DNA from 2 places in the Butyricicoccus sp. AM27-36 genome. Region 1 is predicted to be linked to the other one. Evidence: riboswitches for the same ligand, from Rfam matches in the RefSeq annotation. Region 1 holds a riboswitch; the other holds the start of a gene.
The links. A riboswitch is a leader RNA that binds a small molecule or an ion and turns the genes downstream of it on or off. The one in region 1 is predicted to bind thiamine pyrophosphate.
Positions count from the first base shown of each region.

Region 2: it holds a riboswitch for thiamine pyrophosphate, as region 1 does, so the genes downstream of both, DW724_RS08315 (TenA family protein) here and thiS (sulfur carrier protein ThiS) in region 1, are expected to answer to the same signal.

Region 1 is NZ_QUJR01000002.1:234,851-238,261, forward strand. Features, by position in the region: gene DW724_RS04750 (hypothetical protein) at 1-172, shown strand, start outside; gene dinB (DNA polymerase IV) at 207-1,421, opposite strand; TPP riboswitch at 1,520-1,622, shown strand; gene thiS (sulfur carrier protein ThiS) at 1,695-1,889, shown strand; gene thiF (sulfur carrier protein ThiS adenylyltransferase ThiF) at 2,098-2,733, shown strand; gene mscL (large conductance mechanosensitive channel protein MscL) at 2,781-3,194, opposite strand; gene DW724_RS04775 (thiazole synthase) at 3,273-3,411, shown strand, end outside.
Region 2 is NZ_QUJR01000005.1:90,810-94,220, forward strand. Features, by position in the region: gene thiE (thiamine phosphate synthase) at 1-136, opposite strand, end outside; gene thiD (bifunctional hydroxymethylpyrimidine kinase/phosphomethylpyrimidine kinase) at 148-951, opposite strand; gene DW724_RS08315 (TenA family protein) at 948-1,622, opposite strand; TPP riboswitch at 1,847-1,946, opposite strand; gene DW724_RS08320 (transposon-transfer assisting family protein) at 2,154-2,354, opposite strand; gene DW724_RS08325 (LPD25 domain-containing protein) at 2,358-3,411, opposite strand, start outside.

The DNA.
Region 1 (3,411 bases):
GTGCGAATACACGGTATCCTACAAGGATTTTGACAATGATATTGATTACACAGAGTACGTTTTCCCGATGGCATACGAGGATGTTGCCGGCTGTACACTTACCGGTGATATCTACACCGCAAGCGACCTGATGGACGGCAACTGGGCGGTATCCTTCCGGCTAACGCAGTAACGCAAAAATGAGGACATATCCGGCAGATATGTCCTCATTTTTTATCCGTTTTATCCTTTTTCTTCACCGAATGCGCGAACATGACTGATTTATCACCGAATTTCTGCCGCAGCGCGTCAACCGTCTGGTCGAGCTTATGCTGACGGTCGCGCTTCTGGATATCCTCGGTGGCGTCAAACAGCGAAAGCTGCTCGCACGACTGATTTTCCGGCAGCAGATTGGCTGCCGTGACCGAGAGCAGGCGCACCGGCTTGTCCATCGGCCAATGTCCGAGCAGCAGCTGCATGGACAGGTCGATGAGCGCACGCGTGGAATTGGTCGGCCGCTCAAGCGTTATTTGACGCGAGCGGTTGTGAAATTCCGGGTCGCGGATGCCGAGCTGCACGGTCTGGCACACCATGCCGCGCTTTCGCAAACGTCTGCCGACATTGTCGCACAGCGCCGTGATGCCCATGCGGCATTCGTCCGCGCCGAGCAGATTGTGCGCGAACGTCATGCTGTTGCCGACCGATTTGACTTCTCGTTCCGCGTAAAACGAGCGCACAGGCTCATCGTCCTCGCCTCTGGCGTAACGCAGCAGAAGATCGCCGTTTTTGCCCAGAATGCTGTGGATAAACGCCGGATCACAGGCGGCAAGCTCGCCGATCGTGCGTACGCCCAGTCGGTTCAGCCGGTCGCTGGCGCGTTTGCCGACATACAGGAGCGTGTTCGCGGGCAAGGACCACACGCGCTGCTTGAAATTTTCGCGCGAAAAGACCGTCGTGCCATCCGGCTTTTTGTAATCGCTGCCGAGCTTGGCGAACGCGCGGTTGAACGACACGCCGACCGAGATGGTCAGTCCGACCTCCTCGCGCATGCGGCGGCGCAGCTCGTCCGCGATATGCTCGCCGGAGCCGAACAGGTGCATCGAGCCGGTGACATCAAGGAAGGATTCGTCAATGCCGAACGGATCGACAAGATCGGTGTACTGCAGGTACAACTCGTTGCATTTGCGCGAAAACTTCACATATTCGCTCCGGTGCGGTGCTACCAGCCGTAAATCCGGGCATTTTCGTTTCGCCTGCCAGATGGTCTCGGCGGTCTGTACGCCGAAGGCTTTGGCCTTCTCGTTCTTGGCGAGAATGATGCCGTGGCGGCTCTCCGGATCACCGCAGACCGCGGTCGGACCATCGGCGAGCGACGGGTCGAGCAGCGTTTCCACACTCGCGAAAAACGAGTTACAGTCGCAGTGCAGAATGGTTCTGTCCATCGGTCATCATCTCCTTTCGAACGAATGTTTGCATTGTATAACTGCATTATATCCGAAAAAAATGTGCTTGACAAGTGGGAGAATGAGGTGCATACTGTATTTGCAAGCAAGGGTGCCGTGATGAGCGGCTGAGAGGGCGAGAGCCTAACCTTTTGAACCTGTTGGTTAGCACCATCGTAGGGAAGCTGTCGCATATACTTGAAATTTTAATGCTCCGGTTTTACCGAATGGTGAAACCGGAGCATTTTTTCTTGCGGAAAAGAGGATATTTGCATGAAAGTTAACGGAAAAGACCGAGTAGTGCCCGCAGAGGGCACCGTACTGGGTCTGCTGAATGAGCTGGGTCACGACCCGCAGCGTGTGGCTGTCGAGAAGAACGGCACCATCATTCCGCGCGCGCAGTTCGCGGAAGAGAAGTTGACCGATGCAGACCATCTGGAAGTCGTATGCTTCGTGGGCGGCGGCTGATACCCTTCGCACCAAACCACAGTTTGGTGCGAAGGGGACATACTGCGTAAAACGCGGATATATCCCAAAGAAATTTGCGCGCCGCGAGCGGTACACACATTTTTTACTGGTATGAAAACCGAGATACATGCTCCCGGTTTTCATAGAAATTGCAATGCAATTTCTTTCCGATTAAATGCACGCTGCGCGTGATTACAGGAGAAAAATCATGATTTTAACCAAAGAACAACTGCATGACGCACTGGTGGAACGCCACGGCGCGGATATTCAGGCTAAGCTGGACAAGGCGTGTGTCGGCATTGCGGGTCTGGGCGGGCTTGGCTCCAACCTTGCGATTTTTCTGGCGCGGCTGGGTGTCGGTCATCTCATCCTCGTGGATTTCGATGTGGTGGATATCACCAACCTCAACCGTCAGCATTACACGATGAAAGACCTTGGCATCCCGAAAACGCTCGCGCTTGTCGAGCAGCTTGAGGCCATCAATCCGTATCTCACCTACGAGACTTACACCGAGCGGGTCGTTCCGTCCAACGTGGAGCGGCTGTTCTCCGGCTGTGATGTGGTCGTGGAGGCGTTCGACAAGCCGGATCAGAAGGCTATGCTGCTCGAGAATCTGCTTACCAGACTGCCGGAAAAGCCGGTCGTGTCGGGCAGCGGCATGGCAGGCTACGGCTCAGCGAACCTGATCAAGACCGAAAAACGCTTCGGCCATGTGTACCTCTGCGGCGACGGTACAAGCGATGTAGCCGACGGTCTCGGTCTGATGGCGCCGCGCGTAGCGGTCTGCTCGGCACACGAGGGAACCATGGTGCTGCGTCTGCTCATTGGCGAAACGGAGCCGTAAATAGAAAATGGAGAACGGAAGCCGCAGCTTTCATTCTCCACTCTCCATTATTCTTTCGGCTGATCGGAACCGCAGTGCGCGCATTTCACGGCCTTGATTGGAATTTCGCTGCAGCAGAACGGGCAGACCTTGGTGGTCGGCTCTGCGGGTGCTTCCGGCTTTTTGCCGAGCGCAGTCAGCTTATTGACCGCTTTGAGCAGACAGAACAGCACGAACGCCATGATCAAAAAGTTGATGATCGAGGTGATGAATGCACCGTAGCGCAGCTCCACACCGCCGAGATTCAGCACGAAACCGCTTAAATCGGTGCCGCCGAACAGGCCGAGGATCGGGTTGATAAGGTTTTCGGTCAGCGAGGTGACAATGCTGGTGAACGCACCGCCGATGATAACACCGATCGCCATGTCCATCACGTTGCCGCGCAGCGCGAAGGCTTTGAATTCTTCGATAAACCTTTTCACTTTTACGTTCCCCTTTCTTATTTATACTATCAGTTTACACATTTCCCTTAAATGGGGCAAGAAAAAGGAGTTTTTCACATGAAAGATACACTTGTAATCGGCGGACATGAGTTCCAATCCCGCTTTATCCTTGGTTCCGGCAAGTATTCGCTCGACCTGATCAACGCTGCCGTGCAGAACGCAGGCGCACAGATCATCACGCTGGCGCTGCGCCGCG
Region 2 (3,411 bases), on a different contig from region 1:
ATGAGGACAATTCTTTTTCTCGGAGTTGTATCATTGTGCAGCCTCCTAAAATTGCCTGTTCTACCGCTTCTGTCAGGCTATCGCAGCTCATTAGTTGACGATCAGTAACAAGATAAAGTGTATAATCAAAGTTCATTTTGCACCTGCCTATTCTTTAGATAAACCATGCTGATACAATTCGTAGAAATGGTGCGTCGGGCCACAGCCTTTTCCAATCGCAAGAGAGTGTTCGATTGCCATTGTGACATAAGCCTTTGCAGATTCGACTGCAAGCGGAACACTTTTTCCCTTTGCAAGCTGGGAAGCGATTGCAGAAGAAAAGGTACAGCCTGTCCCATGAGTATTTTTCGTATCAATGCGGGATGTTTCAAAATGGTAGAAATTTTCTCCATCAAATAGGACATCAACAGCATTTCCTATATGATGTCCACCCTTGACAACAATCGCCTTACAACCCATGGCATATATTTTTCTTGCGGCAGCCTCCATATCTGAAACTGTGGAAATCTGCATATCCGCTATTTTCTCTGCCTCTGGAATATTCGGAGTAAGTACATCGGCCAGTGGAATTACTGTGTCTATCAAGGTGGAAACCGCCGTAGGATTCATCAATGGGCAGCCATTTTTGGCATACATAACCGGGTCGATTACGACATTTTGGGGCTTATATTGTAATAGTTTCTTTGCCACCGCTTTCATACATTCTGGTGTAGAAAGCATACCGATTTTTACTGCGTCCACTTCAATATCTTCAAATACGGCGTCAATCTGTTTTTCAATCATATCCGGGGTAATATCTTGGATGTCGATAACACGGCTGGTGTTCTCTGCAACAACAGAAACAATAACACTCATTCCAAATACACCGTGAGCAGAAAAAGTTTTCAAATCAGCCTGAATACCTGCACCTCCGCTGCAATCTGATCCGGCAATGGACAATACTTTTTTCATTTTGCATTTTCCTCCATTCTCTCGTTCCGATAGGCCATCTTCCAAAAAGCAAGCTCTAACAAACTTGCTTTTTCAAAAATATCAGCCAGATACTTTTTATTTGCTACTGATAACCCGGCACATTTATGCTCTGCAAAAGCAGACCATTCTTTGCAGCTTTCTGCATATTGTTCATCCGCATAATCTTTGATAAAGTCCCAATATCTTGACTGTCTGCTTGTAGGAACAGCCGCCAATTTGCGGAATATATAGCTGTAACTTAGCATACAGGGAAGAACCGCCATTAAAATTTCTTCATTCTTTCCATGTGACGCAATCTCAAACATGAAATCAATGTAATTTTGATTTTCAGGCAAAGGGGCGATCAGTTCAATATCATCATCTGTTATGCAAAATTGCTTTAGATAATCCAGCCGCACTTCCGATTCCGTATCATTTACAAAGTTCAGCATGGAGTAGTAAAGCTGAATTTCTCTTAATGTAGCAGCATGAAAAATTGCCTTTCCGTATATGCGGGCATAGTTTTTCAGATAGATACTATCCTGAATCATATATCTCTTGAATTTTTCAAGAGGTAGCTTTCCAGTTTGCACTTCCTGCACAAATGGGGTAGCTGCACATTCTTCCCAAATGGGGATGTTGTGGGTTAAGATGTCTTTCATAAATGCCATGTTTGATCCTCCTAAGATAAAAAAATAGAGCCTCTAAAACAATTAGAAGCTCTTTCAGACGCAATACGAGCGTAAGAAATTGCTTCCCTACGCCGGTATTAGCCGACAGGTCCAGAGGTCAGGTCTTACCTTTTTCAACTTGTTCAGTTCCCTCGCAAACACATATCATATCTTATTCAATTAAAAAAGGACATTCCCAAAACAGAGAATGTCCAAAAAATACGAATCTGTATTCTTCAGCTCCCTGCGTTGGTATTAGCCAACAGGTTCAAAGGGTCAGGTTTTAACCTTCTCAACTACAAGGTAGTCCCCCTGCTTGAGTATTATTATAGTTAAGAAGTCCCCAAAAGTCAAGTCTACGCATTTAGGGCGATAAAAGTCCACGGAAATCAAGGGTTTTTCCGCATGGTCGGCAGGCAGGTGGATAAAGTTATCCTGTTCCCCTCAAAACGGGGTTCTAAATGCGGAAAAATGGACAAAAAAGAAGCGCCGGACGCAGAGGCTTTGACACCTCCGCGCCCGGCGTTTTGCTTATTCGTCTGTGAAGTGGAACCGCTGCGCCGCAAAGTCGGCGTCACTCATGGTGTCCAACTTATCGGCGGTCTGGCAGGCCAGCGCTGCCATTTCCTTGTCCATGTCCGGCAAAGCTGCCCGGAGATTTGCCGCCGTCCTGCGGCGGTCGGCGTTGTGGTACAGACAGATCAGGTTTTCTTCTTCCACGGTGAAATACATTCCTCATACCTCCATTTCTTTTGATTTTTCCCGCGCCGGGGGCTTCTTTTTCTGCTCCTCCTTGGCGGCGGCAAGCTGCGCCCGGATGGACGGCTTCTTTTGTTTCTGCGTTGTCTTTTGGGTCTGCTTGGGCTTTTTGGCCTCCGCCTTGGTTGCCTCGGCCACATCCAAAAGGGAAATCTGTTCCCCGGCTTTTGCCCTTGCTTCCAGTTCCTCCATAGACGGGGCGTTGTTCATCATGCCGTCGATCATGTTGTAGTTCTGCTCGGTGGACATTTCCGCCGTCTTGATATGGCTTTCTGGCTGGGCGGGGATGGCAAAGGCTCTTGTGCCGTTTGCCATAATAAGATACCTGCCGTCCTCCGACTGGTGGTGGAATCCATACCCGGCGGCCTCCATCTGTTCCCGGCTCCTGTCGGTCAGATAGAAACGGCCTCTCGGCGTCTGGATTTGTTCGCCGGTCATGCACTCGTCCGGCGTGAGCTGCTTTTCCGGCTGGGCGAAAAACTCCGGCACCTGCCGGTAGTCGGCCCCCTCGTCCACATAGTAGGCGGTCTGTTTTCCATCCTGCCGGAACACCACAATATCCCCCATCGAGAGGGAATGTCCCTTGTAATCGGCGGGATGTTCCATGTTGAAGCGGCGGTAAATCTCGTCCAGTGTGATGTCCTTGTCCAGCGGCGCGGAGTAGATAAGCTGGTAATTCTTCCTGTCCACCGAAAGCCCATCCGCCTGCAATTCCTCATAGGAACGATAGCGGAAGTCGCGCCCCTCCGGGCCGGGCGGCACTTGGTAGATGGAAAAGTTGGGCTGCGCCGGGGCCTCATAGTCAGAGGCAACATATTCCTCCACCGTCAGCCCGGCAGTGGCGGCCTCCTGTTCCAGCTCTGCCTCGATCTGTTTTTTGTAGTCCTGCAAGCTCTGGTCGAAGTCGGCAAGCTGCGGCGGCTCCGGCAAGTGGTACTGGCCCTGATTGAGAAGCGGGCGGCACTCTTTTACATAGTCCAAAACCGCGTTGAAATAAGCGGTCTGTTCCGGCGTCAGGGTTTCCCCGGAT